DNA from 4 places in the Ferdinandcohnia sp. GQ5 genome. Region 1 is predicted to be linked to each of the others. Evidence: riboswitches for the same ligand, from Rfam matches in the RefSeq annotation. Region 1 holds a riboswitch; each other region holds the start of a gene.
What was found. Region 1 has a riboswitch for S-adenosylmethionine ahead of AC6CHV_RS05465 (ATP-binding cassette domain-containing protein). Riboswitches for the same ligand answer to the same signal wherever they lie in the genome.
Positions count from the first base shown of each region.

Region 1 (8,266 bases):
TGTCTCCTAAATCAATGCTATCATCATATTCTTTTCCTAGCATCATTTCTGAGAAGATTTGTGACATTTTTAATGCATCTTCAATTTTTCTGCCTTTAATCGCTTGAGTCATCATTGATGCGGATGACATTGAAATGGAACAACCTTCTCCATCGAATTTAGCATCTTGAACGACTCCATCATCAACTTTTAATGTAAGATGAATTCGGTCTCCACAGGTTGGGTTATTCATATCAATTGTTAATGCCCCATCTTGGATAACTCCTCGATTTCTTGGCTTTTTATAATGATCCATTATTACTTGTCGGTACAAGGTATCAAGGTTTATTCTAGAATCCATTGCTGAAATACTCCTTTGTTTTTATGAGTCCTTCAACTAGTTTATCAATTTCTTCTTCTGTATTATAGAGGTAAAAACTTGCACGGGCAGTTGCTGATACCTTTAACCATTTCATAAGTGGTTGGGCACAGTGATGTCCAGCTCTTACAGCAATACCTTCAGCATCTAGAACAGTTGCAACATCGTGTGGGTGGACATCTTCAATATTGAAAGTTACTACTCCCGCACGATGCTTAGGGCCATAAATAGTTAAACCCTCTACTTGTGACAATCGCTCGATAGCATGTGATGCTAACTTGTGCTCATGCGCAAGAATATTGTCTAAACCAATATCTTCTAAAAAGTCGATTGCAGCACCTAAACCAATTGCTCCTGCAATAATAGGAGTTCCAGCTTCAAATTTCCATGGGAGCTCTTTCCATGTTGATTCGTATAGGTCAACGAAATCGATCATTTCCCCACCTGTTTCAACTGGCTCCATTTTTTCAAGCAATGCTTTTTTGCCATATAATACACCGATACCAGTAGGTCCGCACATTTTATGGCCTGAAAAAGCTAGGAAGTCACAATCGAGGTCTTTTACATCGATTTTTAGATGTGGCGCAGCTTGTGCTCCATCAACAACCATGACAGCACCATTTCGGTGTGCAATTTCTGCAATTTCTTTAATTGGATTTATTGCACCAAGAACGTTAGAGACCATCATCACAGCAACAATTTTTGTCTGACTCGTAACAATATCTTCAACATCCTTGAGATCAATCGAACCGTCCTCTTGTAGAGGAATATACTTTAACTTCGCACCTGTTCGTTTAGCAATTTGTTGCCAAGGAATAATATTGGCATGGTGCTCCATATAGGTAATGACAATCTCATCGCCCTCACCGAGATTATCGCGTCCATAACTTGCTGCAATTGTATTGATTGCAGATGTTGTTCCCCGGGTAAAAATAACCTCTTGAATAGAAGATGCATTGATAAATTTTCTAACTTTTTCACGTGCATTCTCATAAGCATCAGTTGCTTTTGTACCTAGGGTGTGAACACCACGGTGAACATTTGAGTTGTATTCTCGATAATAGCGATCCAGCGTTTCAATTACAGTAACAGGTTTTTGAGATGTAGCAGCGCTGTCTAAATAGACAAGCGGTTTTCCATTTACCTCTTGATGTAAGATTGGGAACATGGAACGAATATCTTGGATATTCATTATTTTACTTTCCTTTCAATTACCTCAACAAGTTGTTTCTTAACTCCTTCAATTGGAAGTTGGTTTACAACAGGTGCAAGGAAACCATGAATGACTAGGCGCTCTGCTTCCATCTGTGGAATACCACGGCTCATTAAGTAATATAATTGAACAGGGTCAACCCTACCAACAGATGCAGCGTGACCTGCTGTTACATCATCTTCATCAATAAGTAAAATTGGATTTGCATCTCCACGTGCTTTTTCGCTAAGCATCAATACTCTTGATTCTTGTTCAGCATTCGATTTAGAAGCGCCATGTTCGATATGCCCAATACCATTAAAGATAGAGCTTGCGCTATCCTTCATAACACCATGTTTAAGAATATATCCTTCAGAATTCTTACCATGGTGAGTAATTCTTGTCGTAAAGTTCTGCTTTTGCTCGCCACGACCTACAACAACGGTCTTTGTATCAGCATATGAGCCGTCTCCAACTAAGTTAGTGATATTTTCGGAAATGGTATCACCATCATTCATAAGTCCGAGAGCCCATTCAACTTTACTGTCACGACCGATTACTCCACGACGAGTTACGTAAGTTGTGTTTCCTGTAGCTAAAGCATCAACAGCTCCGTAAGTAACTTTAGCATTGCTGCCTGCTATAACTTCTGAAACAATATTTACAACTGTATTTGCAGAATCTGTTGTAGAAATATAGTTTTCAACATAAGTAACTGAACTATTATCTTCAGCAACTACGATTACATGGTTAAATAGTGCGGATGCACCATTCTCTTGAATAAATACAGTTTGAAGTGGAACGGACACTTCAACATTCTTAGGAACATAAACAAATGCACCACCATTAACCAATGCAGCATGCAGTGCAGTTAGACGGTGTTCATCAACCTTGACGGCTTCTTTCATAAAATACTTTTGAAGAAGGTCACTATGTTCACGAGCAGCTGTATGAATATCAGTAAAAATAACACCACTTGCTTTTAAATCATCTGAAAGTGAGATAAAGGCTGGAGTGTTGTCACGTTGAATATATATATTCTTATCTTCTTCAACATGAATTAATGATTTAATTTCTTCAGGTAGTTCGTCAATTGAGTTATAAGGTGCACTTTCCACAACATGATTTGCAAATTGTGTAAAGTTCCATTTATCAATTTTTGTTTTATCCGGTCTTGGCATTGGAAGGTCTTCTGCTTTTTCAAGAGCTTGTAAGCGAAGTTCCTGTAACCAGCTTGGTTCACCAAGAGTAGACGAAAAACCTCTGACATAATCTTTATCAAATGGTAATTTCGTATCGATTGTCATAATAATCCTCCTTACGCTTACGCTTCTTGACCTACAGTTTCATCTTCGATTCCTAATTCTTTCTTAATCCAATCATATCCTTCAGCTTCTAGACGTTGTGCAAGTTCTGGTCCACCTGATTTCACAATACGTCCTTGCATCATTACATGAACTTTATCTGGTGTAATATAGTTAAGTAAGCGTTGGTAGTGAGTGATAATTAAGCAACCAAACTCTTCTCCGCGCATTTCATTAATTCCTTTAGAAACAACCTTCAACGCATCGATATCAAGTCCTGAGTCAATCTCATCAAGGATTGCAATCTTAGGCTCTAACATCATTAATTGTAGGATTTCGTTACGTTTCTTTTCCCCACCTGAGAAGCCCTCGTTAAGGTAACGTTGAGCCATGTCAGGATCCATTTCTAGATATTCCATGTTTTTATCCATTGTACGGATGAATTTCATTAATGAAATTTCATCACCTTCTTCACGACGTGCATTAATTGCAGAACGAAGGAAGTCTGCGTTTGTTACACCATTGATTTCACTTGGATATTGCATTGCTAAGAAAAGTCCAGCGCGTGCACGCTCATCAACTTCCATTTCTAACACATCTTCACCATCAAGAGTGATGCTTCCGCTTGTTACTTCATATTTAGGGTGGCCCATGATTGCAGATGATAAAGTTGACTTACCTGTACCATTTGGTCCCATGATTGCGTGAATTTCTCCACCGTTTATTTCAAGGTTAACCCCTTTTAAAATCTTCTTGCCTTCGATTTCGACATGAAGATCCTTAATAACTAAAGTTGATCCTGCCATAACTACTACCTCCATTAAACGAAAATATTTTGTATAGTATTGACACATTAAGTCAAAACTTCATTCTCATTTTATTCTCATTACAATCTTATATCAAATTCAAAGTGATATCAACCTTTACACATTCACACTCGTGATACATTTTTTTAATATAAGTTTTGTTGTATTATGCATTAAATGAGAAGAAAAAATTTAAATCTTGTCCAACAATTAAGATAACATAAATTACAAGGATATGTAAGGGAGAATAGATGTTATCCAATGGTAAGTATTCAAATCCTCAGTATATTTTTCACAGATTCCGATAATTCATTCTATAATATAGAAACCCAGTGTGGTGGGCACTGGGTTTCGCAATCGTAATATATCTATTTAGATGTTCACTTTGCCTATTTGAGCAATAATCATTAGACCTTGTTTATAGTCCTTTTCTCGATTAACCTCAACCCGCATACGCTCTTTGAACTTTCGACAGTAATCTTTGTAACCAATCCCATGTGCCTGATGCATTGCCTTTTCCATTTCGCCCGTATAATTCAAACGGATTTGATTGATATTGGACCAATCCCTTCTTTTTTATCGTGCTTACTTGCACATATTTAATGCTATCACCATCATCCTTTTGCCTCAACAGCTTGATTTCGGAGTATTTAAAGCTCCCAATCCTTATTTGACTAAATGGATAACACTAGGAACACAGGAGATACAATTCAATCAATTTCCTTTGTTTTCCTCGAGAATATTCAAAAATCGAAAAGAGGCTTACCAATAGGCAAGCCTCTTTTGTTATTATTCAACTACAGTAACAGCACCAGCGTATTTTTCTTCAATAAACTTTTGAATTTCTTCAGATTTTAACACTTCTACTAGTGCTTTGATTTCTTCTCGATCTTCATCGCCCTTATTCACAACAACGAGGTTTGCAGGTACTACATCATCACCTTCAAAGGCAATACCGTCTTCTGCAATATTCACTCCACCTTCAAGAGCGTAGTTTGTGTTAATTACAACCGCATCTCCTTCACCATTTTCAAAGGATGTAGCAAGAAGTTTTGCTTCAATTAATGTAGAAAAATCTAGATTTTTTGGATTTTCGACGATGTCTTCAACTCTTGCTTGATCGCCAACCCCTTCTTTAAGTTTGATAATACCTTCTCTTTCAAAAATCGGTAAAATACGGCCATGGTCACTAAAAGAGTTACTCATAATAATTTTTGCACCATCTGGTAGCTCCTTTAAACTTTTGTATTCTTTAGAATAAATCCCAATAGGCTCTTTATGAATTTCTCCAACACTTACAAAGTCAAAGTCAGGGTTGTCCTTTAGTTGCAGGTCTAAATAACCTGGTGTTTGGAAGTAGTTTGCATCAAGTTCTTTTTCATGCAATGCAACGTTCGGTAAAATATAGTCTGTAAAAACTTCTATTTCAAGGTCAATTCCTTTATCTTTTAATAAAGGTTTTGCTTGTTCAAGGACTTCTGCATGTGGAACAGCTGACGCACCTACAACAAGCTTTTTATTTCCTTCTGCTTCTTGAGTGTCTCCTCCATCACCAGCATCGTCATTTCCGCCACAAGCAACTAGGGCAAATGAAAGTAGTCCAAATAGTAGTACATAAAGTAATTTTTTCATTGTGTTTTTCCTCCTGTTATCTCTTGTCTGTATGTTTTGTAAAGAAATCACCCACAAATTGAATGATAAATACCAATATTAGTATTGCAACAGTAGCAATAAATGTAATGATCGGTTTATTGCTCTGGAAACCATATAAATATGCAAAATGTCCTAACCCACCTGCACCGATAACTCCAGCCATTGCGGTAAAGCTTACTAATGAGATCGCAGTAACGGTAATCCCAGAAATTAGGGCTGGTAAAGATTCAGGAATTAACACTTTAAAAATGATTGTCGAGTTAGTAGCTCCCATTGAATGAGAAGCCTCAATAACTCCTTTATCGATTTCACGCAAAGCAATTTCAACCATTCTGGCATAAAACGGTGCTGACCCTATAATCAAAGATGGTAACGCAGCATTTGGTCCTAGCATGGAACCCATCATAATTTTCGTGAAAGGTATCAATAGGACAATCAGGATGATGAATGGTATGGAACGAAAAATATTAACAAATGCAGATACAATCCGATTCACCACTGTATTTTCCCATGCATTTCCTTTATCTGTTAAAAAGAGAACTAAACCTAAAAATAAACCAATTATAAAAGTAGCAAGCACGGAGATTGAGGTCATGTATAAAGTCTCTAAAGTTGCTTCCCAAAGATTCCCCCAATTGAGTGCTTGATAATCATTAACTTGTTTTTCCCATTTAAGTAATTCTTGAAATTGTTCAAGCATTTTCAATCACCTCAGCTTCTACTCGTTGTTGTCGAATAAATTCGATGGCTGAAGTGACTTCATTAGCATCACCATCAAGATGTATAAATAATGTTCCATAAGATCCATTTTGGGTTTGTGAAATTTTCCCTTGTAAAATATTCACTTCCACCTTAAAATCTCGGATTAATCTTGTAATTAATGGCATTTCAGCATCTTCACCAACAAAGCTAAGCTGAACCATTTTTCCATTTGGATAACGATCTAATAAATTCTCAACCGTTTCTTTTGTTTCTTCAGGCTCTGTCACTTGCTGAACGAAGCGTTTTGTAATGTTGGCTTGAGGCTTTTTAAATACATCAAGCACTCTTCCCTGTTCAACAAACTTCCCATTTTCCATTACTGCAACTCGATGACAGATTTTACGAATCACATGCATTTCATGGGTAATTAATACGATTGTTAACCCTAAACGCTCATTAATATCAACTAGCAAGTCCAAAATAGAGTCAGTTGTTTGAGGGTCTAATGCAGATGTTGCTTCATCACATAGTAAAACCTTCGGATTATTGGCAAGTGCTCTTGCAATTCCAACCCTTTGCTTTTGACCACCACTTAGCTGTGATGGGTAAGCATCTTCTCTTCCTTCCAGTCCTACAAGCTTAATAAGCTCATTTACCCGTTCTTCTCTTTTAGTTCTTGGCACCTTTGCAATCTCCAGGGGAAAGGAGATATTTTCCCTAACTGTTCGCGACCATAGTAGGTTAAAGTGCTGAAAGATCATACTTATTTCTTTACGAGCATCACGTAATGCTTTTCCTTTAATGGACGTGATATTATGACCAGCAACAGAAATATTCCCTTCTGTTGGAGTTTCAAGCCCATTCAATAAACGGATGAGTGAACTTTTACCCGCGCCACTGTATCCAATGATTCCGAAAATTTCACCTTCATTTATCTGAAAGTCAATATTGTTAACTGCTGTTACAGAATTTGTATTTGTTTGATAAATCTTTTTAACATTTTTTAGTGTTATCACGTTGTCACACCTTCTATTCAGAGAAAACTATGTTTAGTGTATGCGATAATGTAAATAAATAAAGATAATAATTATTCAAATATGCCACGCATATAAAAATAAATGCCTTTCTGCAAAAACGAGCAGAAAGGCACAATTTTGTGATTCCTTCCTCTCATCTTCCAAAGCCCAAAGCTTTGTGTGAATTGGCACCTTTTCAACAGACGTTGACGGTTGCTGGGTTTCATCGGGCACATCCCTCCACCACTCTAAATAAGAGTTATCAGATTTATTTAATTTTTATTATCATACTAAAACAACACGAGAGTAATCTTATCATCTCTATATAAGGGTGTCAACGAAAATATTGTGAACAATTTTTCAGTTATGCAGTCGGCACTGATAAGGCTGAACTGGTTCCATTTGCAGCTTTAATGGCTTGCTCTAAATCTTCTAAAATATCTTCCACATTTTCAATACCAACAGATAAGCGGACTAAGTCCTCTGATACACCAGATGCCTTTAAGTCTTCTGGGCTCAATTGTTGGTGTGTAGTACTAGCAGGGTGAATAATTAAGCTTTTTGCATCTCCTACATTTGCAACATGTGACCAAAGCTCAACACTATTGATTAGCTTTTCGCCAGCTTCTCTTCCACCTTTAATACCGAATACAATTACCGCTCCTGCACCTTTTGGTAAATATTTATCAGCTAGTTGTTTATTTGGATGGTCCTCTTCACCTGGATACAACACCCATTCAACCCCAGGGTGATTTTTAAGATAAGAAACAACTTTTTTCGTATTCGCAATATGCTCCTTCATTCGAACATGCAATGTTTCTAAACCTAAATTGAATTGGAATGAATTATATGGACTAATAGCTGGACCTAAATCACGTAGTAGTTGAACTCTTGCTTTAATTATAAAGGCTACTGGTCCCAATGCTTCCGCAAAGACTAAATCATGATAACTAGGATCTGGAGTTGTAAATCCAGGGAACTTTGGTGAATTCCAATCGAATTTACCTCCGTCTACTATAATTCCACCCATGGTTGTTCCATTACCTAGTAACCATTTTGTAGCTGAATGGATAACAATGTCTGCTCCATGCTCAATTGGTCTACATAAATATGGTGTTGCAAAAGTATTGTCAACAATTAGTGGAATACCTGCTTCATGAGCAATGTTAGCAACTGCCTCAATATCTAGTATATCTAAGCTAGGGTTTCCGATTGTTTCAGCAAAGATTGCTTTT
Region 1 covers NZ_JCAXEW010000003.1:250,684-258,949, reverse strand. The annotation lists gene sufU (Fe-S cluster assembly sulfur transfer protein SufU) at 1-340, opposite strand, end outside; gene AC6CHV_RS05495 (cysteine desulfurase) at 330-1,550, opposite strand; gene sufD (Fe-S cluster assembly protein SufD) at 1,550-2,857, opposite strand; gene sufC (Fe-S cluster assembly ATPase SufC) at 2,875-3,660, opposite strand; gene AC6CHV_RS05480 (YuzK family famiily protein) at 4,033-4,182, opposite strand; gene AC6CHV_RS05475 (MetQ/NlpA family ABC transporter substrate-binding protein) at 4,450-5,292, opposite strand; gene AC6CHV_RS05470 (methionine ABC transporter permease) at 5,309-5,908, opposite strand; gene AC6CHV_RS05465 (ATP-binding cassette domain-containing protein) at 6,006-7,031, opposite strand; SAM riboswitch class I at 7,183-7,290, opposite strand; gene AC6CHV_RS05460 (O-acetylhomoserine aminocarboxypropyltransferase/cysteine synthase family protein) at 7,396-8,266, opposite strand, start outside.

Region 2 (8,266 bases), on a different contig from region 1:
TCATGACCGAATGAATGCTCTTTCATCCATGAACCAAATCTTCCAGGTGCACATAGACCAGCATTTTCTAATGTTTGTGCAACTACACTCGTATAGCAATCATAGATAGAAAGTAAATCCATGTTTTGAACGGATAAACCTGCTTGTTCCAATGCCCTTGGGATCGCATAGCTTAGTGGAGCATTTTCCAAGGAAGGGGCTTGGCTGACGGCTCTATGAGTGATTTTTTCACCCGCCCCTAGTAAATAAACTGGAGGATGTCCTCCCTTAGAGGCATTTTTGGCAGAGGTAACAACGACAGCTGCGCCACCTGCTACAGGCATAACGATTTCAAATAAATGCAAGGGATCCACAATTAGCGGTGAATTCAACACGTCCTCTACTGAGGCTGGTTTTCCGTATGTAATGGCTTTAGGGTTGAGCTGCGCATTTTTTCGTGCCCAATGAGCAATGAGTGCAAAATCTTCTTGTGTTGATCCATACTCGGCCATGTGCCGTTGCTTTAACAGCGCATAAGAAGTGTTTGCGCCAGAAGCACCAAATGGAACATCAAATTCACGAATTGGATTACGATTTGGTGAACGTAAAGCTTTTCCTTTTTCATTGATATTGGCAAGCACACATACAACTGTTTCACACATTCCCGCTTCTATTGCAGCCACCGCTCTCCATATCATTCCCGCACCGGTAGCACCTCCAAGATCAACTACATTTGACATTGTCGGCTCAAGACCAAGGTATTCCGCAACAGTAGCTGGCACATGCTGCGGAGTTTCGCCTACTTGGGGGCCAACTAATAAACCATCTACCTCGTCTTTTTCAATTCCGGCATCTTGAATGGCCAGCCTTACTGACTCGGCAATTAATCCAAGAGTTGTCACACCCTCGCTATAACGGACTGGAGTAAGTTCTCCAATCCCTATAATTGCACCTTTCGGAACTTGGAGTTTACCCATTATACTAAACTCCTTTCGGACAAGCTGCTATATTCCTCTAGGCACGCTGGGTTGGCAAGTGAACCCCTATTCTTTATTGGCTGTCCAAGAACAGTTGAACGTACTGCCCCCTCTACCTTCTTGCCGTTAATTGTATAAGGAATCTCTTTGACACCGTATATACGCCTTGGCACATGCCGCGGTGAAGCTTTTTCCCTAATTTCCTTACGAATCTGAATCGCTAATGTTTTATCCAGTGATCCATCCTCGGTGACGACACACAGTGCAATCTCCTCATCATTATCAACAGGGTAGCCAAACACGATTGAGTCCTGTACCTGAGGAAGCTGCTCCACAACTCGGTAAATTTCAGCAGTTCCAATCCGGACACCCCCAGGATTAAGCGTCGTATCAGCTCTTCCATAAATAACTAACGTTTGCTCTATTGTTTGCTCAGCGAAGTCACCATGTGACCATATACCAGGACGTTCAGCAAAATAGGCGGAAAAATAGCGCTCATCTCCGTCCTCTCCCCAGAATGTGATTGGCATACTAGGAAAAGCCTTTGTACACACTAACTCCCCTTTTTCATTGATTACGGATACACCTCTTTCATCGAGGACATCTACTGCCATCCCCAGTGCTTTACAGGTAATTTCCCCGCGTCTCACTGGATGTATAGGAGAACCCATCACAAAGCAGCCAATGATTTCGGTACCACCTGAAATCGAAGCCAACATGATATCCTGTTTAATATCGCTATAAATCCAATCATATTGTTCCGCCGATAAAGGTGCTCCACAAGAAAGAACACTGCGTAAAGATGAGAGGTTGTGTCTCTGACCAACCTGATAATCTGACTTCGCCAAGGTGTCTAAATACTTAGGACTCGTTCCGAAATGCGTAAGCCCAATCTCTTCTGCAATCTCCCAAAGAATCCCTATATTCGCCTTAGGTATTGGTGACCCGTCATAAAGAAGAATGGCAGCACCGCTTGCTAATCCAGATAGCAGCCAAGGATACATCATCCATGCTGTATTGGTGTACCAAAACAAGACATCTCCAGCTTTTAAATCACAATGTAACTGATGTTCCTTTAAGTGTTGAATTAATGTACCTCCGACTGAATGAACAATGGCCTTTGGCAGCCCAGTAGTCCCCGAAGTATAAAGGATGTAAAGTGGATGATTGAATGGAACTCGTGTAAATTCCAGATGGGATGATTCATTTTGACATAGCTCTTGCCAGCTCATCACTTTCGTTTCTTGATTAATCGATATATCTGCACTCTCAGATAAAGTCACAATAGCGGAAACATCGTTCAGTACCTCACTTACAGCGGAGATGTTATCTCGAATATCATAAGACTTTCCGTTATATTGATAATCCAAAGTTGCAATTAATACTTTTGGATGAACTTGCCCAATCCGATCGATAATCCCCTTTGGACCAAAGTCAGGAGAGCATGATGTCCAAACAGCACCTAATGAAGTGGTTGCCAATAAGGCTACGAATGCTTCAATTCTATTTGTTACAACTCCAGCAACACGATCACCAGCACTTACTCCCAAACTCTTTAACCCAGACTGGGCACGTGCCACCCTATTACGCAATTCTCCCATTGTGATTGTTTGAGAGACGCCGTTTTCATCTGATTCAATAACTGCGGTTTGCTGATCGTCACCACGTAAAATATTTTCTGCAAAATTTAATCTAGAATCAGGAAACCATTGTGTACCTAGCATTCCACCATCGCTTGGAGGAACTACGACTCTATCTCCTTTATCTCCAATAACTTTTGCAAAGTCCCATACCGCTGACCAGAATGATTCAGGTTGAGCGACTGACCAGCGATGAAAACGTTCATAGGGTAGGAGTGGAAAACCGACCTCTTGTGAAAACTTCACCAAATTCGACTGTGAGACCCAAGTTTCACTCGGCTCCCATAGAACCTTGGATTCTAGTAAACTGTGTTGTGTTGTCATTATCTATTCCTCCCTCATACTAAGAGAAGCATTATTCTAAGCACACACCCATCCCTTAGTTCATATTTTAATAGTTTCTCTTTACAATCATCCCCTACCTATAGAGGTAGGGGAAATCTTCACAATTATATTTCACAAGCATACGTAACAATAGCACCTCTGAGACGTTGTGCCTCCTTATAGGTACATCTGTTTTGTACTACCTCAAGTCCTGCCTCTTTCGCAACTTCCACTGCCCTTGGGGAAATAACACCTTCTTGTAACCAGAATACTTTTGGTTGAATCTTTGCTGCTTCAGCTGCAACTCCAATAGCTGCCTCAGGACTACGGAATACTTGAACGATATCTACCTTTACCGGAATAGATGTTAAATCTGGATATGCCTGTTCACCGAGTACTTCTGTTTCCCTTGGATTAACCGGGATAATTTTATAACCTAGACGCTGCATTTTCCGTGCAAGTCTGTAGCTTGGGCGAGCTGGATTACCACTTAGACCAACAACGGCAATTGTTTTTGCACGCTGAACTTCTTTCCCTTCAACTTCTTCACGAATAAATGTTGATTGCAGTGCCCAGCGTATTACTCCCTCATCGTTAACCGCTGTTTCTCCTTTTTGCTCACCTTTTGATGAAATGCCTGTCGCTTCATAAAAAGCCTGGTCCAAGTCATTAACTAAATCACGGTATGATTCAATACCAACCGATAAACGGATTAATTCTTCACTTACTCCTGTTTGTACTAACTCTTCCGCACTTAACTGCTGATGAGTTGTTGATGCTGGGTGAATAATAAGTGACTTGGCGTCGCCAACATTTGCTACATGTGACCATAGTGCAATGTTATTAATTACTTTCTTACCGGTTTCTCTTCCACCCTTAATGCCAAAGTTTACGATAGAGCCATATCCCGAACGCAAATATTTAGTAGCTAGTTCATGTGCTGGATGCTCTTCAAGACCAGGGTATGAAACCCAATCAACCGCAGGATGGTCATTTAAGAATTTTGCGACTTTCAGTGCATTTTCATTATGTTTTTCGATTCTTAGGTGTAATGTTTCAAGACCCTGTATCAATAGGAACGCACTATGTGGGCTTAATGAAGAACCAAAATCTCTTAAAAGCTGAACTCTAAGTTTGGTACTAAATGCTAAAGTTCCAAATTCATTTGCATACTTAATTCCGTTATAACTCTGATCTGGCTCTGTAAAGCCTGGGAACTTTTCACTGTTCCAATTAAAACGGCCTCCATCAACGACTAACCCACCAATTGTCGTTCCATGTCCACCTATCCACTTTGTTGCGGAGTGAACCACTATATCAGCACCATATTGGATTGGTTTACAAACATATGGAGAAGCAAATGTATTATCTATAATGAGTGGTACTCCATTTTCATGTGCAATCGCTGATACTGCTTCAATATCTAAAACATGCAAGCTTGGGTTTCCAATCGTTTCTGCAAATACGGCCTTTGTTTTCGGTGTTATAGCTTTTCTAAAATTCTCAGGATCTGTTGGATCAACGAAATGAGTCTTGATTCCATATTTCGGAAGCGTAACAGCGAAAAGATTGTAAGTTCCGCCATATAAGTTGGAAGCTGCTACGATTTCGTCTCCTGCTTGTGCGACGTTCATAATGGATAGAGCAATTGCGGCCATTCCTGAAGATGTTGCTACAGCTGCGACACCATCCTCCAACAACGCGATTCGTTTCTCAAGCACATCAACAGTCGGGTTACCGATTCTAGAATAAATATTACCTGACTCATCAAGACTAAATAGACTTTGAGCATGATCTGTATTATGAAAGACGAAAGAACTCGTTTGATATATTGGTACTGCACGTGAACCAGTTGTAGGATCTGGGGATTGACCACCATGTAAAAGTATCGTTTCATCATCATAAGTTTCATATTGTTTTGTCATTGTTTAAACCTCCAAGTTCAATTTTCTGCAAGTTTGCTAGATAAGTTTTTATTTTATGTAAATAAAAAGCCCCCTCAAAATAAGAAGAGGGGGCCTCAACTTATCTTTCAGATGTACACACATCTGCAGGAATTAGCACCTTTTCAAGTTTTCACTTGAAGGTTGCTGGACTTCATCGGGCCTGTTCCCTCAGTCTCTCTGGATAAGAATTTTATTCAAATGACGTATTAACGCTTTAATCCTTCATTAATATAAAGTATTATAGAATACTTTATTTTTTCAGTCAATATATTTTTTAGAAAAATATATCTATTTCTAAGATTTTTTCTATTTGATTAACCGTTGGAAAGTGCTCCTTCTTCCAATTTAAAATAAGGCTCTTTTCTAAAAGATTGTTGCTTTTATTTGTAGGGTGATTTCCGCTTCTGGTACTCGCTTTCCGCGGGCGATCCGCAAGCCTCCTCAACAAAATGTGGAGGAGGCTTGCACAGAAACGAGAAAATTGGCCGACTAAAGCGCCACGTCCTGTGGCGGAGTCGGCACTAGCACGTCGTGTACGTCGGAGACTCCGACAAAGAGGCGTTTTTTGCCTCTGAAGGGGGAGTTGAAATTTCTCGAGTCTCTAGCCGCTGCAACTGGACAAGTCGCTATGTCACTGCGGGGTCTCACCTGGCTCGCTATTCCCGCGGGACCTTGAATTGCTTCCTCGAAACTACACCGCACGAAGAAAATGCAAGCATTTTCGAGGATCCCGTACCATCCACTGAAATAATTAATTGGACAATAATATATCCCTTGCATAATCGGATCAAAAAGCAACAAAGTTTACGAAAATAGCCTAAAATAAAAACCCCTTCTGAAAGACCAGAAGGGGCGCAAGAATTTACAATAATAATATTTGCATTCGTCCACCTTCTCATCTCCGGAATAAAAATACTCCTCTGAACTTGGCACCGGGCATTCAAATGCTGGTTGCCGAGGCTTCGTAGGGTCAGTCCCTCCACCTCTCTTGATAAGAAGAATTGCATTATTTAACTTTAGTTGTAATGTTAAACATTTTAGATAATTTAGTCAATGGTTTTTTTATAGATGATAAAAAATTTTTTTATTGTTTCATATATTTATTTAAAACAACTATAGAGCACTAGAGCAAGGTTTCACCATAACTTAGTCTAACCGATAAACAAGCATTTTCAATTCCCTTAACAAATGATAAAATGGCACTAGTTCTTAGTTCCTGTGTTTTAAAACTATAACATCCCTCTCGATGATAACGGTTACAAATATACAAGATTATGAAACTAATGACAAAATAGAAAGGCGAAAGCCCATGATCAAAAAATTTAAAAAATGGAACACATTACGAAATCAGATCTTATTTATCTTCTTATTTGTCATGATTATCGTTCTTTTGATTGTAGGTCTATTAACATTAAGACAGGTCTCTACTCTTTTAAAAAGCAATGCAGAAAAACAAATCCGCCAGGTTGCGATTGAGGCAAACGGTAGAATGGAATCTTTATACGAACAAATTAATATGTCGTCAAAGCTCGTCATTACGGACGAGGGCGTTCAAAAAGCCCTAACAAAAATGTTTGATGGAAAAGAAATCTCCTTCCAGGAACGTCAACAATTAATGGGACATGTAAACCGTATTATGGGGAATACAGATGGCATCTTTTCATTTCAAATCTTTTCTGGGGAACAACAACGTGTTATTCCCCTAGATGAAGACTTATTAAAAAATCGGATAGAGAAGAAATGGATTGAAAAAGCTAGGCTTGCAAAGGGTGGAATGGTTTGGATAGGAGATGACCCGCAAGATAAAAACAATTTCCTAGCCATACGTAGGATTAGTTTAATCGAGCGCAGATTTATACATGGCGGTTACCTTTTAATAAGTATAAACCGTGACCATTTTCAATTTCCAGTATCAAACAACCAATACTCCATTCTTTTGGACGAAAACGATCAGCCAATTGTTCAAAATTACAATGGAGATCTCTCAAAAATTCTTTCAAGTCCTAAGGGTACTGTTCAACTCGACGAAGGCGACTATATTGTAACAAAGGAAACTTCCAAACTTACAGGCTGGACCGTCCTAATATTAACGCCCATTAGTGAACTTACAAAAGGGCTAGCTGGAATTCGGACAGGGATCATTTTATCTGGTGTAGCTGGTGCAATCATTTTTATGATTTTTTCCTTATTTCTTTCAACTGTCATTACAAGACCGATTGTCCACTTAACAAAAACAATGCAGCGTGCTGGCCAAGGTGCTCTAACTTTGAATCCAGATGTTTCATCTGTAAATGAGATCAATGAGCTAAACAGTACCTACAATCAACTAGTAAAGGAAACAAATCACCTAATCCGAATGGTCTATCAAAAGGAAATTTTACGAAGTAGAAGCGAATTAAAAGCTCTACAAGCACAAATCAATCCGCATTTTCTCTTCAATACCTTGGATGCCCTTCATTGGTCACTTGAAGAAAAAAATGAAGATGAGTTATCCGAAGTCGTCATTGCAATGTCTGATTTATTTCGATACACCATTACAAAAGAAACAGATGATGATTGGGTATTTTTAAAGGAAGAAATTAAACATATTAGTGACTACATGGAAATTATGAAAATGCGTTTTGGTGATCGATTGAAATGGAAGGTCTCTGTTCCACAGCAATTTGAACATATTCGAATACCAAAACTCATCATTCAACCACTTGTTGAAAATGCAATCTTACACGGGGCTGGGAATAAGGTCGGTGATAGTCTTGTAACTGTATCCATTGAATCAGTTAAAACTGATAGAATTAGAATATCTGTTCAGGACGACGGTCCAGGAATGGACCAAGATCGAATCAATCAAATATCTGAATCTATGAAAACTGGCAGTGTGGCTTCAACAAGGGGTAAAGGCATTGCCATTTCAAATGTATATAAACGATTAAAACTCTATTACAACGAGAATTTGCATCCCGAACTTTTAATTGAAAGTGAGCCAGATAAAGGAACACGAATTTCATTTGAAATTCCAATAAATGGGGGGAATTAAAATGTTTTTCAAAAATATCGTGATTGTTGATGATGAACCAAGAACTAGGCAGGGCTTGCAAAGGACGTTGGAAAATTGGAATAATGGTGAATTTAATATCCTCACTGCTCAAAGCGGTGAGGAAGTGTTACAAATTGCAGAAAATCAAAAGATTCATATATTACTTTCCGATATACGTATGCCTGAAATGACAGGACTTCAGCTATTAAAAACAATAAAAGAAAAAGGAATGTCACCAGTCGTTATTGTTATATCCGCTTACTCAGAGTTTGAGTATGCCCAAGAGGCGCTCCGTCTTGGAGTCGTGAACTATCTTTTAAAGCCAATTAGCAAATCTAAGTTACTTGACGCGGTTGAAGAAGCGAT
Region 2 covers NZ_JCAXEW010000016.1:50,952-59,217, reverse strand. The annotation lists gene AC6CHV_RS18630 (thiolase family protein) at 1-956, opposite strand, end outside; gene AC6CHV_RS18625 (acetoacetate--CoA ligase) at 956-2,920, opposite strand; gene AC6CHV_RS18620 (aminotransferase class V-fold PLP-dependent enzyme) at 3,046-4,845, opposite strand; SAM riboswitch class I at 4,943-5,054, opposite strand; SAM riboswitch class I at 5,759-5,864, opposite strand; gene AC6CHV_RS18615 (histidine kinase) at 6,176-7,900, shown strand; gene AC6CHV_RS18610 (response regulator transcription factor) at 7,902-8,266, shown strand, end outside.
Region 2: another riboswitch for S-adenosylmethionine. It lies ahead of AC6CHV_RS18620 (aminotransferase class V-fold PLP-dependent enzyme); the one in region 1 lies ahead of AC6CHV_RS05465 (ATP-binding cassette domain-containing protein).

Region 3 (8,266 bases), on a different contig from region 1:
TGAAGCAATATGAAAAAGGACTATTGGAATTTCTCTCTTTTGATGATTATGTACAATTAGTTTGTGACCAACTCGAAGTTTTACCACCAGAAATGATTGTTCATCGTATTACCGGGGATGGTCCCATTGATTTAATGGTCGGGCCAATGTGGAGTGTGAATAAATGGGAGGTATTAAATACAATAGATGCCGAATTGAAACGTCGTGACAGCTATCAAGGAAAATTATATAAGAAGGTAGCAGAAAACGTATGAAATTAGATCGTATACTTCCATTTGCCCGTAAATTACTTAAACTTGCAGTTAGAGAAGGAGATTATGCAGTTGACGCTACAATCGGAAATGGTCACGACACAGCAATGCTTGCTTCTTTGGTTGGTGAAAATGGACAAGTTTTTGGCTTTGACATTCAAAAAGAAGCTATTGAAAACACAACCACTCGTTTAAAAGAGCAAGACCTGTTTGATCGCGTTCGTTTGTTTCACGAGAGCCATAGTCAACTTTTAGCGATGATTCCCACTGAAGCCCGCGGCAAAATCGCAGGGGCAGTCTTTAATTTGGGATATTTGCCTGGAGGAAATAAGGAAATTGTTACAAAGGCTGATTCTACAATTGAGGCAATTGAGCAATTACTTACTGTCATGAAACCTGAAGGTATTATAGTACTTGTTGTGTACCATGGTCATGAAGAGGGTGCAGTCGAACGAGATCAGCTGTTAGAATATTGTTCAACGCTGGACCAAACCAGCGCTCATGTATTAATGTACCGATTTATGAATCAAATGAACAATCCACCTTTTATTATCGCAATTGAAAAAAGATAGAGCCCAGACTGTTGAAAAACGCTCGCATACTTCGTTGCTTGCCTCCCTCGTCCGCTCATGAGGGCTACTTCTATTCGCGTCTTCGCTCAGCGGAGCGCCTTGTCTGACAAGCGTTTTCAAGACAGTCTTGGAAGAATTCATCCATAACTTCACTTATGAAAAAAGATAGAGCCCCGTCGCTCTATCTTTTTCTTATTCAAACACATGTTGAAATCTACGGTAGGCTCGTCCATTTACATAAAAGAAAAAAGAAGTCTTCCCACCGAGTCTAATAATTTTCTTCGCAATTTTTAATACACTTCGTTGTGCCCTTACCTTTTCATCTGATAGATATAGACCTAATAAACCCCTATTAATCATTCGGTGAAATTTTTCGTTTGGTAACCCGGCTGTATGTTTATCTGCTTCGGTGATAAAGTGCTTAAGGCGATCTACCAATTCATTTTCATGTGGATAATAAAAACAGAAATTTAAGTCTCCACCTTTACGGTCCTCTTCTTGATCAATGAAATAATCAAGAAGGATGTGCAAGCCTTGGATATATGGAAAATACCCATTCCGAACTTTGTTGGCCATCTCCTCGTTGAATTCTTCATGAAAAGCGTAAGCAACTAAACAAAAAATCCCTAGTGTAGACCCTGAACAGGCTGAGAATTCATACCATTCCATGTTTGGCAAATCCTTTTGGTGATCTTTAAACCAATTCTCAAGTCTTGGAACTCGCTCTTCTACCTTTACATGTTTATGAACTTGTAAAGCACAATAATAACTTGCCAACTCCTGTAAATAATCAGCAATCTTATCATAATGATGAAGGTTGTGAAGAACATCCTGACAGGTTGTTACTAGGCTCTCCAAGTAACCCCCATCATCCTGTTCTTCTCGAAATTGATAATAGTTTTTTGTTGGACATCCTGGTCGTAAGGCATCTGGCATAGAATCATGTAACGAGCTAAAATCTAACGGATCAAGCGAGGTGCTTCGATCACAAAGATTATCTAGATAGTCACTAATCGTTTGATACGCAACGATAAATCGAATGCATTCCTCCATTTGTCCTTCTGATAATAAGGCGAGAATTGCTCCACCTTCACAGTGAAACGTTTTAGTTTGAATACTCGCTAATGCCTGTCTCCGAAGTTCCTCATTTGGAATAGCCTCCGCTTTCTTTTTCCAAATTGATAATTCACGATGTACAATCGGAAATACCTCACGATACACTTTCTTCATTAAACTAATCGGTTTTGTTGGTACCATCGATATCACCTCAATATTTAGGAACATTGAATATATGTAAGATTTACGATAATTGTAAAAGTTGATACACTTACCATAAATGATTATTTATCGAATATCAAACGAAAGGATGTAACTATTATGATTTATCCATACAAAGGGAAATATCCTGAAATTGCCGACTCTGTATATATTGCGGAATATGCGACAGTTACTGGTGACGTAAAAATTGGTGAGGAAACAAACATTTGGTTTAATACTGTCATACGGGGGGATGTGGCACCGACCATTATCGGAAAAAGAGTGAGCATTCAGGATAACTCAACCTTGCATCAAAGCCCAAATAATCCTTTAATTATTGAAGATGATGTCACAATTGGTCATCAGGTGATCCTACATAGCTCTATTATCCGTAAAAATGCGCTAATCGGAATGGGGTCCATTATTCTTGATGGGGCAGAGGTTGGTGAAGGGGCTTTTATAGGTGCCGGAAGCCTAGTTCCACAAGGCAAAAAGATTCCACCAAACACTCTTGCATTCGGAAGACCAGCTAAAGTTATTCGTGAATTAAATGATGAAGATAAAAAAGATATGGCCAGAATTCGCCGTGAATATGTGGAAAAAGGGCAGCATTATAAGGAATTACAAAAAGAAAAACGCGGTTAATCAAATACGCCTTGGCGTATTTACGCCCAGATTTTTTTGAGCTTGCTCAAAAAATTACCCTTGAAAATCTATGGCATCCGCCGGAGGCTTTAACTTTATTCAGTCAAGTTTGATACTAAATTGGATAATCTATTTGCTTTCATCCAACCACTCATAGCATTTCAGATGAATAAAGTTAAAAGCTCACCATTAAGGCGAGCTTTTTTCTTTCTTATTTTGCAGCTTGTGTTTTAAGCGCTTCTGCTTTGTCAGTACGCTCCCATGGTAAATCAAGATCATTTCTACCAAAGTGACCATATGCAGCGGTTTGCTTATAAATTGGACGACGTAGATCAAGCATCTTGATAATTCCAGCAGGACGTAAATCAAAATTATCACGAACCAATTCTACAAGTACATCCTCTGACACAGTTCCGGTTCCAAATGTGTCTACAGAGATAGAAACTGGTTGTGCAACACCGATTGCATACGCAAGCTGAACTTCACATTTATCCGCTAAACCAGCTGCTACGATGTTTTTCGCAACATAACGAGCAGCATATGCAGCTGAACGGTCAACCTTAGTTGGATCCTTACCCGAGAAAGCGCCACCGCCATGGCGTGCATAACCACCGTACGTATCAACAATAATTTTACGGCCAGTTAACCCAGCATCCCCTTGAGGACCACCAATTACAAAACGGCCAGTAGGATTAATGAAATATTTAGTATTCTCATCAATTAGTTCACTAGGAACGACAGGGTTAATTACATGTTCTTTTAAATTACGTTGAATTTGCTCTAATGAAATTTCAGGATGGTGCTGGGTTGAAATAACAATCGTATCGATACGAACTGGATTGTTGTTCTCATCGTATTCAACAGTAACCTGAGTTTTTCCATCTGGACGTAAATATGGAAGAATCTCATCTTTACGTACCTTTGTTAGTCTGCGTGATAACTTGTGAGCTAATGAAATTGGTAGAGGCATTAATTCTTTTGTTTCGTTACAAGCATAACCAAACATTAATCCTTGGTCTCCAGCACCAATTGCTTCAATTTGCTCATCAGTCATTTGACCTTCACGTGCTTCTAACGCTTGGTCAACCCCCATTGCAATATCTGGAGATTGCTCATCAATGGATGTTAAAACTGCACAAGTTTCATAGTCAAATCCGTATTTTGCTCGTGTATAGCCAATCTCTTTAATCGTTTCACGGACAATCTTTGGGATATCTACATATGTAGAAGTTGTAATTTCTCCCGCAACAAGTACAAGACCTGTTGTGACAGAAGTTTCACACGCTACGCGTGCATTTGCATCACTTGCTAAAATCGCATCTAAAATAGAATCTGAAATCTGGTCACAGATTTTATCTGGATGTCCTTCTGTAACAGATTCTGAAGTAAATAAACGGCGTCTATTTGTCACAAACGCTTCCTCCTTTTCGGATTCAGAATCGAATAGTTCGAGTTCTGACATTCATTGATACGGTACTCATTCCCTTAGTATTGTTACCTTCACGATTTTCTATCCTATATTAAATGAACAGTTATCTACGATCAAATGTGCCTTGGCGTTTTTGCGCCCGATCTTTAGGCCGACACGATGTGGGTCATAAAGACGGTTGCCACAGGAAGCGAAAAATTTCCGCTAAAAAATCGAGGCATCCGCCGGAGGCTTTAACATTATTCTGTTGGAATCGAACTCCGAGAATAATTTAAACACATATCACGCGTTAAGTAACATCAATAAAACCAATAAAGAATAAAAAACCTTTCCTACTATTTCGAGGAAAGGTTTATCGTTTATCCAGCCTTTCACTCTTATCGATCAAGGACATACCTTGCTCAGGTTAGCACCTTATCACTTTTTCGAATGTGGAGACCTACTAATAGGTTTCACTAAAAACCATTTGATATGTAAGAAAAGTGATGGTTGCCGGGTTTCATTGGGCCTGTCCCTCCGCCAGCTCGGGATAAGAGAGTATCCGTTCAATGACATATGATATCGCAGTAGTCCTTAAGGTGTCAACAGAATTCCGAAAAAAAACAAAGTCGAAGTGTGTCACACTATTTCCTCAATATTGACAAACTATAAAAGAATTATCGATTATAAAGGACTATTTTAGAATCTGCGCGCACTTTTTAATGATATGTTACGTAAAATACGTTAAATAGTATAGACTATTTTTATTAATGTGTTATACTAATTGTAAATTTGAGATAATTTATGGAAATTTAAAAATTAATAAAGGATGGTTTAACATGAATTCAGTTGAAGTTACAAATGAGCAGCTATTAGAATTAGTGAATGGAAAAAACGCACTTCATAACCTATCTGTTCCTATTTTAGTTGAAAAAGTACTATCTAGACAAGAGGGAATCCTTACTTCGACTGGGGCTATACGTGCGACAACTGGGAAGTACACCGGAAGATCACCTGAAGACAAATACATCGTAGAAGAAGCATCTACTAAAGATAGAATTGATTGGGGTAAGGTAAACAAACCAATTTCTGAAGAAGTATATGAAAAACTTTATACAAAAGTACTTTCATACTTAACAGAAAAAGATGAGATTTTCGTATTCAATGGATATGCAGGTGCAGACAAAAAAGTACGCATGCCAATCCAAGTAATCAATGAATATGCTTGGCATAACCTTTTCTCTCAACAAATGTTTGTTCGACCAACAGAAGAGGATCTAAATACACATCAACCTGAATTCACAGTTATTTGTGCACCAAATTTTAAAGCTGATCCTGAGGTAGATGGTACTCGCTCTGAAACATTCATTATTATTTCCTTTGAAAAACGAACAGTGTTAATCGGAGGAACTGAATATGCTGGAGAAATTAAAAAATCAATCTTCTCTGTGATGAACTATGTATTGCCTGAAAAAAATATTCTTTCCATGCATTGTTCTTCAAACGTAGGCCCTGAAGGTGACGTTGCACTATTCTTTGGTCTATCTGGAACAGGAAAAACTACTCTTTCAGCAGATCCAAAACGTCGTCTTATTGGCGATGATGAACACGGTTGGTCTAGCTCTGGCGTGTTTAATATTGAAGGCGGTTGCTATGCTAAATGCATCAACCTTTCTCGCGAGAAGGAACCACAAATTTTCGATGCGATTCGCTTTGGCTCTGTGTTAGAAAATGTGGTTGTAAATGAAGAATCCAGAATAGCTGATTATGATGATAATTCATTAACTGAAAATACAAGAGCTGCATACCAAATCGATAATATAGATAATATTATTGTTCCTAGTATTGCAGGTCATCCGAATACAATCGTATTTTTAACTGCGGATGCTTTTGGTGTTTTACCTCCTATCAGTAAACTAACTAAGGAACAAGCCATGTACCATTTCTTAAGTGGATATACAAGTAAACTAGCAGGAACAGAACGTGGTGTTACTGCTCCACAAGCAACATTCTCAACTTGCTTTGGATCACCATTCCTACCACTTCCTGCAACAGAATATGCAGAAATGTTAGGTAGAAAGATCGATGAACACAATGTTCAAGTATTCCTAGTGAATACAGGTTGGACTGGAGGAGAATATGGCGTTGGAAGCAGAATGAAACTATCATATACTCGCGCAATGGTTCAAGCTGCTTTAGAAGGCGAATTAAATAATGCTGAAACTGTGAAGAATGATATTTTTGGTCTGGAAATTCCAATTCATATTCCTGGGGTTCCTGATGATGTACTTCAACCATCAAAAACATGGGCGGACCAAAGTCAATACTATGTAAAAGCAAAAGAATTAGCTGTGAAATTCAAAGAAAACTTCAAGAAGTTCTCTAATGTTGCTAAAGAAATCGAATTATTGGGCGGACCACGCATTTAATATCAAATACGTTATCGTCTTGATCAGCCCTTTCAAGTAAAAGACGATCTTGCTAGAAGGTGCTTCCTTACCCTTTTGACGGATTGGCTTGTGACCTCGAACGTAATAGCGTTGGAGCTGGAAATAAAGGAAGCTCGAGGAAATTAGTCCTCGAGCTTTTTTGTATGGGGCTCCCTCGTTTTCATCCACTCCGTCAATCGTCTTACTGTTTCTCGATTTACATGTGGCGGAAAATAATGAGTGTATAGTGGAAAATACCAACTTTCTACCTCTTTTCCGAGTTCCTTTATTCTTTTTTCTAGTCGATATGCATGGTTAATAGAAACATTTTTATCTTTTTCACCATGAATAATAAGAACTGGAGCCTCCAGCATTTCAAGTTCGTATAATGGTGTTCTCCATTTATAACGCTCTGGATATTTTGTAGGTGTTCCTCCAATTACCCGCTTTAGCATTCGCCGTAAATCGTTTCGTTCCACATACGTTAGACTTAAATCACTCACACCACCCCATGTAACGAGTGAACAGATCCCGGGATGCTGAATGGCCGTAAGAAGGGCCATTACTCCTCCGCGTGAAAATCCAAAGACATGAATCCGGGTCGGGTTCACTTTTTCATGTTCCTCAAGCACTTTAAAAGCAGAAAATGCATCATATCTATCATGACCGGCGAAATCTTCATTACCATCACCACCCTGATTTCCACGATAAAAAGGTGCCATCACTACAAAACCTTCTGAAGCAAATTGGATGATGCGACCGATTCTGACCATCCCTACATTTTTTATTCCACCACGTAGATATAAAAAACCGTCATATACACCTTCTTCCTTTGGTTCAGCCAGATAACCTTTCACTTTTAGTCCTTTACTCCAATATGTAATTAAATAAAGATTGATTGCCGGATTGGGAGACGGGTATCTCTGTTTTTCAATAATAGTGCCTTCCACCATATTATCCATCCTCTCTACAACATGATTGTACAACCTTTACTTTAAATGTTCTAAAAAAACGCAAAAATAGGCATTCACACATTTTTGTCACGTTTCATATTCTATCTTAAGAAATTACTATAGTCGACAGATGAACTGTCAAGGAGGAATGAATACATGCGTCGTATTCTTGCAAGCCTTTTTGCTTTACTGCTTATTATTCCGTTAGCCGCTTGTAATAATGACCAGGTTCAAAAAATCCGTATAGCAGAGGTTACTCGTTCAGTGTTTTATGCACCGCAGTATGTAGCGATTACCGAAGGATTTTTTGAAGAAGAAGGCTTAGAAATTGAATTAACAACAGTACCAGGTGGAGATAAGACCATGACTGCGTTAATTTCTGGTGGTGCTGAGGTAGCCTTAGTAGGTTCTGAAACATCCATATATGTTGAGGCACAAGGCTCAACCGACCCTGTTATTAATTTTGCAGCTCTTACACAAACCGATGGTACATTCTTAGTCGCAAGAGAAAACATCGAAAACTTTAGCTGGGAGCAACTCAAAGATAGTACATTCCTTGGCCAACGTAAAGGCGGTATGCCACAAATGGTTGGGGAGTTTGTATTAAAAAAGCATGGAATTGACCCACATGGTGATTTGAATCTTATACAGAATATCGACTTTGCGAATATTTCTAGTGCTTATGCCTCTGGCACAGGAGAGTTCGTCCAGTTATTTGAACCAACTGCTAGCCTTTTTGAAAAAGAAGGCC
Region 3 covers NZ_JCAXEW010000024.1:41,851-50,116, forward strand. The annotation lists gene mnmL (tRNA modification radical SAM protein MnmL/YtqA) at 1-254, shown strand, start outside; gene mnmM (tRNA 5-(aminomethyl)-2-thiouridylate-methyltransferase MnmM) at 251-823, shown strand; gene tbcS (tetraprenyl-beta-curcumene synthase) at 1,016-2,080, opposite strand; gene AC6CHV_RS22890 (gamma carbonic anhydrase) at 2,201-2,725, shown strand; gene metK (methionine adenosyltransferase) at 2,937-4,136, opposite strand; SAM riboswitch class I at 4,529-4,690, opposite strand; gene pckA (phosphoenolpyruvate carboxykinase (ATP)) at 4,973-6,562, shown strand; gene AC6CHV_RS22905 (alpha/beta hydrolase family protein) at 6,706-7,515, opposite strand; gene AC6CHV_RS22910 (ABC transporter substrate-binding protein) at 7,672-8,266, shown strand, end outside.
Region 3: another riboswitch for S-adenosylmethionine. It lies ahead of metK (methionine adenosyltransferase); the one in region 1 lies ahead of AC6CHV_RS05465 (ATP-binding cassette domain-containing protein).

Region 4 (8,266 bases), on a different contig from region 1:
TGAATGCAGGTGCAAGAGGCTTCAGACTAAGCTTGTCCATATAATTCTCATTCACCGCATTTGTTCCATCCCCATTAACGTCAGCTTTTACGCCTGTGGCAGCAATCGAACTAAATAACATAAAAGCTACAGTTATAGTCAAAATACGACTGTAAAACCTACTTCTTCTCCTCATACTGATCCTCCTCTTTATTAAGTACAGTTTTTACATAGTTAGAAAACCAAATTAATTATAATAATCAGATAATTATAATTAAAGTAGACTATACTTTTATTGATTTATAGGAAGCAAGGGATATCTCTTGCCTCCTTAGGAAACTACCGATTTAAGAACCATGGACCTCAAATTCAAAAATTCTTGCAGCCTGGTCACTGCCTTGAGTTGGTTTGTCAGTCCACAATCGTACGTAACGAGCATTTGTTAATGATATACTGTGTTCTGAAACACCCGCTGTATTATCCGTTACCTTAATAACTTCTATCCAATGTTCACCGTCCGTGCTGGCCTCAATTCGAAATGCCTGTGTGTTGAATGCTTGTGGCTCCCCACCGGCCTGTGCATGACGCACGACGAACTTTGATAGCGCATATTGATTACCTAGATCAACCTTTAACCAATGTGGTGCTTCACCTAGGGCACACCACTTACTGTTGTCCGTTATTTTGCCATCAACTGCGTAGCTTGCAGCTTCCGTCGCTGCACACTGACCACTTGCGGTAGCAGTTTTGTTTAGAGCAACATTTTCAATATCCTTAGCTGCTTCGGAAATGGTTATCATCGCCTCTTTAGTCAGAACACTTTCTCCCTCGCTGTTCCTCGCAACCAAGGTAACGGGGTATACGCCCTCTTCAACATAGGTTACAACCGGATTTTCCTCGTGGCTGACGGAAGGTGTACCTCCTTCAAAATGCCACTCAACTTCTTCTGTAACTTCTGTTGAAGCATTGAAAAATTGGATATCCTCCCCTGGCGCTGCAATGGTTTTTTCCGCAGAAAAGTCTGCTTCTGGCTTTGGATATGGTGGCCATTCAAACGTAACCGTGTTTGGCTCACTTCGATTAAATTCCTTGTTTACGGTAACAATCTCTAAGGTTGTGCTATTTTCTTTTCCATTTCGTTTAAGATTAGAAAGAAAATACACATGGTTTGGCGTTGTGCCGACTAACTGCTTTTGATTGTTTGGTAATTCTCGATAAATTTCGTAATGACTAATATCGGAATCAGACGGCTCCCAAGCAAGTGAGATATCAGAATAGATTCCCTTGTTAAAGCTGATCTCATTAATTTTGCTTTGTTCCGGGGAGTAAATATGTTGTTTGTCCTTTTTGTTATAAACTTTAATTTCTCCAATATTCGTTGTAAAGTATTCCACATTCTCGTTACCGTCAACTAAAAGTGAGATAGCTGCGATATTATTACCTTTGTGCTTTTTCAACTTTATCGTTTCAGTCATCCACTGATTATGACTTTGTTTTTTAATATCGAAAAATGTAAACTGGTCAGGATTGTCAACGAAGCTGACTCCTATTTTCATATTAGGTTTTTTCATATCTGTTTTGTAGGTTAGAGCGATTTCCGTATCTTTTTGAATCGGTAGATTGGTTTTATAAAGCTTAATATGAGTAGGATTGCTTTTATCAATAGCACCTGAAAGCTTTAATGAACTTCCCCCGTTATAAGCGATTTCCCAATCAAAACCAACATCAATTGCTTGTCCGCCCTCTTTTATCCAACGCCAGGTTGGCAGGATATCTTGTAGACTACGATTATTCCAGGATTGGTTACTTACCTTATTTCCATCAACTGCGAAAAACTTTCCGCTACCAGTATTAAAATGTGTGACAAAAGGTAATTCCTTAATGACTGTTTTGGCTGTGAAATAGTGAGCAATTCCTTTCCATGAGCCATTGTTAGCTGTGGTTGTAGGATTACTAGACTCACCAACCCAAAACTCATTTTCCTTTTGATAGAACTGTTCAATACTTTCGGATGTCTTAAAGGCCCAATCTGGGCGGTAAATTCCTAAAGATGTTAGTGGTGTTTTGCCTTCAGGAAAGATTCCCTGCCAAGGAACCTTTGTACTTGTTCCATTTGCTTCTACATCGATTCCAGTAAATAAATCATAAGGGCTTCTTCCTATTTCCTGTGCTTTATTAAAGGATGATTGTTGGTCCCGCCACCAAAAGTTCAAAAACATACTGTCGGATACCCGCTTCTTTCCGTCCTGTAAAAAGCTACTGTTTTTATCTGTCAATGCATTTTGCCAATCGATATTCCCGTCTTTTGTCATTGAATCATACCACATGATATGCATGTCTTCCTGCTTATGCTTCTGCAAATAAACAAGGAACTTTTGCATTTTTTGTGCCACTTCTACATCTTTGACATCTGTTTCCTGATTAATAAACCAACCATCAAATCCATAATAGTTCGCTACCTCTAATAGTTTATCTGCCGCTGGAAAAGAACCATCTTCCCGCTGGGTCAGCATTTGGTTCACCCATTCCTCCTTGCCACCGTAGACAATAGGTGGGAAGAAAACGTTTCCTAAAATAGGTACACCGTTTTTATGAGCAGCATCCGTTACATCTACACTTGGTGGAACAATAATTCCTTCCCCTGAAGAACCTGCCCAATACACCATAAGATCTACATATTGCCAATAACTAAATGTATTGGCAAAAAAGTCTTCTCCTCCCTGAGAAGGAACCCCGCTAGTGGTAGGGTTAAGGGCTGATAAAGCAACTAATTTTGCTTCTGACTGTGCATTTTCATTTACTTTATAAAGTACCTCCCGCTCTGCTAATGGAGTCTGGCTACGGTTATAAATAGCATCTTGATCCTTATCTGGTGCCCAGTCTAAAAGTTGTTCCGGATACCAATAGGATGATTCCGGCTGTTTAGCAAAGGTTGCACTTGGTGCCAAAATCATAATACACAAGCAGAAAAAAATACCCATCCAGAAACACTGCTTTTTTTCAAACATATTCCTTCTCTCCCTTTCCATTTCATTTTTCTATCTAACGAAGCTTAAAACATGCCCTCTGTTCTATGCCTCCCTACAAAGTTAATGAAAACACTTACAAAATAAAAGGTCCGTATTTACTATCTTCTATTAGCTGCTTTTTCTATTAAAATAGGGGTGATAACCTCCCCCATCAGTGATTTTTTATTTTATAGAAGCTTTTTCCATTATTTCTAAAATTACTCCATAAAAACACCCATCCCTTTTTTATATAGGTAAAAATACATGAGCATTAGTTACCATTACCAATTTCCTAATCATTGAAAGATAAAATGTATTAAATTTAGTAAAAATATAGATAACCAATTTTCAAGCCATATTAAAAGCCTTCCGATTCGCTCGGAAGGCATTCTAACTAATTCAATTTTTGGATATAAACAAAATGTTGATGATATCGGACAAAACTATAAATATATTAGACAAACCCAAATTATGATTTAATTAGTCTGAGTGTTTTAAGGTCTTTTACACTAGATGCACCAGCCAATGCGATGGAAACCTTTGTATCTTGAATAAAGTTGCCAAGCACCTTCTCTACACCTTTCTGTCCTGCAGCTGCAAGTCCATATACATACGGTCTGCCAATAAAGACCGCATCCGCCCCTAACGCAAGTGCCTTAACAATATCAGAACCTCGTCGAATCCCACTATCAAATAAGACAGGAATTTCACCCTTTACCTCTTCCACTATAAGTGGCAATGCATCAATGGCTGAAATGACACCATCAAGCTGCCTACCTCCATGATTGGAAACAATAACTCCATCTACACCATTCTTAACCGCAAGTCTAGCATCATCCGAACTAAGAATCCCCTTTATTAAAATTGGCAATGAGGTCCGTTCCTTTAAATCAGCGACATGAGTCCAGTTAAGTGAAGGATGGTGAATATTATCTAAGATTCCTTGAATAATAGACTCTAAATCTTGACTATCTAAAGAGGATAAGAATACCGAATCCTGTTCATAATTCGCTTTCCCTACCCCAAGCTTTAATGGTGAAAAACGATTCTTCATATCTTCTTCTCTCCAGCCCATCATAACTGTATCAACAGTTAAAACAATTGCTTCGTAACCCGCCTCCTCTGCTCGTTTAACCATATTAAAGGAAATCTCCTTATTATTTGACCAATAAAGTTGAAACCATTTTGAGCTATTACCGGATACCTTTGCTACATCTTCAATCGAATAGCTTGAAACAGTGCTTTGGACAAAAGGCACATGACAAGCAGCGGCTGCTTTTGACACTGCCAATTCTGCCTCTTCATGTGCCAGCTTTAACATTCCAACCGGGGCAAGTAAAAAAGGATGGGGGTATGTTTTTCCGAACAAGGTGATGCTTGTATCAATATTTGATACATCCCGTAAAATCCTTGGTACTATGGAATACTTGTTAAATGATTCTTGGTTTTGTCTCAAGGTCACTTCGCCACCTGCTCCTGAACGAACATACCCAAAGCCTCCAGCAGACATTTTCTTTTTTGCCTGCTCCTCTAATTCCACATAGGAGACCGGAAAATATTCATCCTTCACAATATTCTCTATGTACGCATCTTTAACTTTTGATATATTCATTGTATAAAGCCTTCTTTCCATATTTATTGTAATTACCCTACTACTTAAAAATGGGGTAGTCAATTGGAGTTTTGACAATTTAGAAAAAAAAGATTGACTTACCTTTTAAACAAGTTTAATATCAAAATAATAAATTTCATAACAATCTCTTATTAAGAGCGGCTGAGGGACTGGCCCTGTGAAGCCCGGCAACCATTCATGTTAAACGAAGACATGAACAGGTGCTAAATCCTGCAAAATACAATGTATTTTGAAAAATGAGAGAGGTGCTACTTCTAAAGTATATCCATGCCTCTCTTTATGAGAGGCATTTTTTATTATCTGGTAAATTACTTAAAAGAATGGAGGGATGAATTATATGTCAACACAAACAGTAAAAGGAGCACCCGGTCATTTTAGAATTGGTGAAGGGATCCTTAAGGAACTAGAACCCCTTTTATCTGAGTTAAAGGTTCAAAAAATTCATATAGTATGCGGTAAGAAGGCCTGGAATGCAGTATCCACCTATTTGCCTGAGAAAATAACCAATTCCCCTATTTCGAGCTTTACTTTCATTGAGGGTCACTGCACTTTAGAAAAGGTTGAAAGTATTTCTAATCAGCTATCAGTAAACTCAGTTGATGCAGTTATTGGCATCGGAGGCGGAACTGCACTAGACACTGCGAAGGCTTCAGCAATTAATGCAGGTATAAAATCAATATTGATTCCAAGCATTGCATCTACATGTGCGGCATGGACTCCACTTAGTGTCTTTTATGACCAAAATGGAGTTTTTACACACTACACTGAATTCCCTCTTGCCAATACCTTAGTACTTATTGAGCCTGCTGTTATTGCCTTAGCTCCAGTAAAGTACCTACGAGCAGGAATTGGTGATACACTAGCGAAGTATTACGAAGCAGAGGCATTAATTTCTGCGTTTTTCAAAAATCAAGAGCTACCGGTTTGGCTAAAGGTTTCAAGGTTCTCAGCATCTATTTGCAGAGATGTTCTACTACAGGATGCCACAGCAGCTATCCAATCTACCTCTGAAGGAAGTGTCTCTGATGAACTGGTTAGAGTAATTGAGGCCATTATTATGACTGGCGGTATGGTCGGCGGCTTCGGTGGAAAGGCAGGAAGAGTAGCAGGAGCACATTCCATTCATAATGGCCTTACTGAAGCAAACCAAGCCAAAAACTTTTTACATGGTGAGCTTGTTGCATATGGAACTCTGGTCCAGTTAGCTCTAGAAAATAAAGAACAAGAGCTTTTAAGACTATCAAGCTATTATCATGAATGGGGACTTCCAGTAAATTTAAAAGACTTAAATATTGATCCGGAAAACAAAACTCTTTTGGAAGCAATAATTAAAAAGGCAACTCTCCCACAAGAATCTATTCATTTTATGGATATAACTATTTCAAAGGATGCACTATTATCAGCTATAAGTAAGGTGGAAAATCTTACTTTCTCTAGAGTCAATTGATAGAAACAGAATAAGCATAAATACAAGCCATAATATTAACATAATACGAAAAGAGGAATAAACATGAAAAAGTGGTTATTTGCTAGTTTATTAGTTTTAATTATCTCGGTTCTTGCAGCCTGCGGTGAAAGTAGTTCAAGTGGTTCAAAGGACGAAAAAGCAGAAGGTTTATATAGTGACGAAAAGCTGGTTATTGGTGTAACTGCAGGCCCTCACGAACAAATTCTTGAAAAGGTAAAAGAACTTGCTGAAAAAGAAAACCTAAATATTGAAATAAAAGTCTTTACCGATTATGTTATGCCAAATATTGCTTTGGATGAAGAAGAGCTTGATTTAAATATCTTCCAAACTGAGCCGTACTTTAATGCATTTAAAGAAGACCGTAATTTGGACCTTATAAAATCGTTTGATACTGTTACATTCCCAATGGGTGTTTATTCATTAAAGGTGAAGGATGTTTCAGAGCTAAAAGACGGTGCTAAAATTGGATTACCTAGTGACCCTACAAACAGCGGACGTGCACTACTTCTATTTGAAAAAGCTGGATTTATTAAGCTGAATCCAGATACCGGAATCAATTCAACTGTAAAGGATATTGTGGAAAATAAAAATAATTATGAGTTCATTGAACTTGACTCTGCACAAATCGCACGTCAACTGGAAGAACTTGATGCAGCAGCTATAAATACGAACTTTGCTATTGAAGCAGGTTTTACACCATCCGAGGATGCCATATTTATTGAACCTAAGGATTCTCCATATGTGAACCATGCTGCAGTAAGAACTGAAAACAAAGATGATGAAGTTTTAACGAAATTAGCGGATATTTATCGCAGTGAGGAAATTGCTAAATTCGTTGAAGAAGAATTCAAAGGATCTGTTATTCCATCTTGGTAAAAAAAGCTACAGGAGGACGTGGTAACCCTATTTATACTGCGTCCTCCTTTAAACGCCAACTGCAAAACATTATTAAAAAAGTGAAGGTGTATACCTGCTCAGAAGGGAGTTTTACAAATGATTGAACTAGTGGGAATCTCAAAGACTTTTACAGCTAAACAAGGTTCAATTCACGCGTTAAAGAATGTTTCCATTTCTGTAAAAAAGGGGGAGATATATGGTGTGATTGGTTACAGCGGTGCAGGGAAAAGTACCCTTATCCGAAGTGTGAATCTTTTAGAAAAGCCTGATTCAGGTTCTGTAATCGTAAATAATGTAGATTTGACAAAGCTCTCAAATGGAAAACTCCGTGAAGCACGGGGACAAATCGGGATGATTTTCCAAGGCTTTAATCTTTTAAAAACAGCAACCGTATATGAAAACATTGCACTTCCATTAAAGCTTACTGGCTTAGGTAAGCAGGAAGTCGAGGCCCGGGTTACAAAATATCTAAATATTGTTGGCCTCGAGGAAAAGCATCATGCCTATCCTTCTGAGCTATCAGGTGGACAAAAGCAAAGAGTAGCGATTGCACGTGCATTAGCCCATGAACCAGAGATTCTTTTGAGTGATGAGGCGACAAGTGCTCTTGATCCAGATACAACAGAAGCAATTTTGGAACTATTATTAAAAATCAACAAAGAACTAGGGATCACCATTTTACTTATTACTCATGAGATGAATGTCATCCAACGTATATGTGATCGGGTTGCTGTTATGGAAGATGGAGAAGTTATTGAAGAAGGAACAACGAGAGAGATTTTCACTTCCCCGCAGCATCATACAACAAAAAGATTTGTTAATAGTTTATTTTCACATAAGATACCGGATGAAATACTAGCTACTTTAAATGAAACGGGCCAAGTAGTCACCCTTTCCTTCTTTGGAGAATCTTCAGGTGAACCTGCATTAGCTTTAGTTAGTAAGAAATTTGATGTTTATCCAAACATCTTATCGGGAAGCATCACCCGCTTAAAGGAAGAAAACTTTGGACAGCTTTTGATTCACTTAAAGGGTGACACGGCTGAGATTGAAAGTGCCCTAAACTTCTTAGAACAACAACAAGTACATGTGGAAGGATTGAGAGTAAGTGAAAACAAGAATAGAAGAATTTCTTGAGCTTTGGGGCAGTGATCTTTGGGAAGCTACTCTCCAAACCTTTCAAATGGTTGGAATTGCGCTAGGGATTTCCGTATTAATTGGTCTGCCATTGGGAATATTGCTTGTTTTAACAAGACCAGAAAAGGCCTTAGCTAATAAGTA
Region 4 covers NZ_JCAXEW010000018.1:23,010-31,275, reverse strand. The annotation lists gene AC6CHV_RS19895 (endo-beta-N-acetylglucosaminidase) at 1-175, opposite strand, end outside; gene AC6CHV_RS19890 (endo-beta-N-acetylglucosaminidase) at 327-2,987, opposite strand; gene AC6CHV_RS19885 (alpha-hydroxy-acid oxidizing protein) at 3,457-4,599, opposite strand; SAM riboswitch class I at 4,746-4,863, shown strand; gene AC6CHV_RS19880 (iron-containing alcohol dehydrogenase family protein) at 4,958-6,067, shown strand; gene AC6CHV_RS19875 (MetQ/NlpA family ABC transporter substrate-binding protein) at 6,131-6,964, shown strand; gene AC6CHV_RS19870 (methionine ABC transporter ATP-binding protein) at 7,082-8,122, shown strand; gene AC6CHV_RS19865 (methionine ABC transporter permease) at 8,106-8,266, shown strand, end outside.
Region 4: another riboswitch for S-adenosylmethionine. It lies ahead of AC6CHV_RS19880 (iron-containing alcohol dehydrogenase family protein); the one in region 1 lies ahead of AC6CHV_RS05465 (ATP-binding cassette domain-containing protein).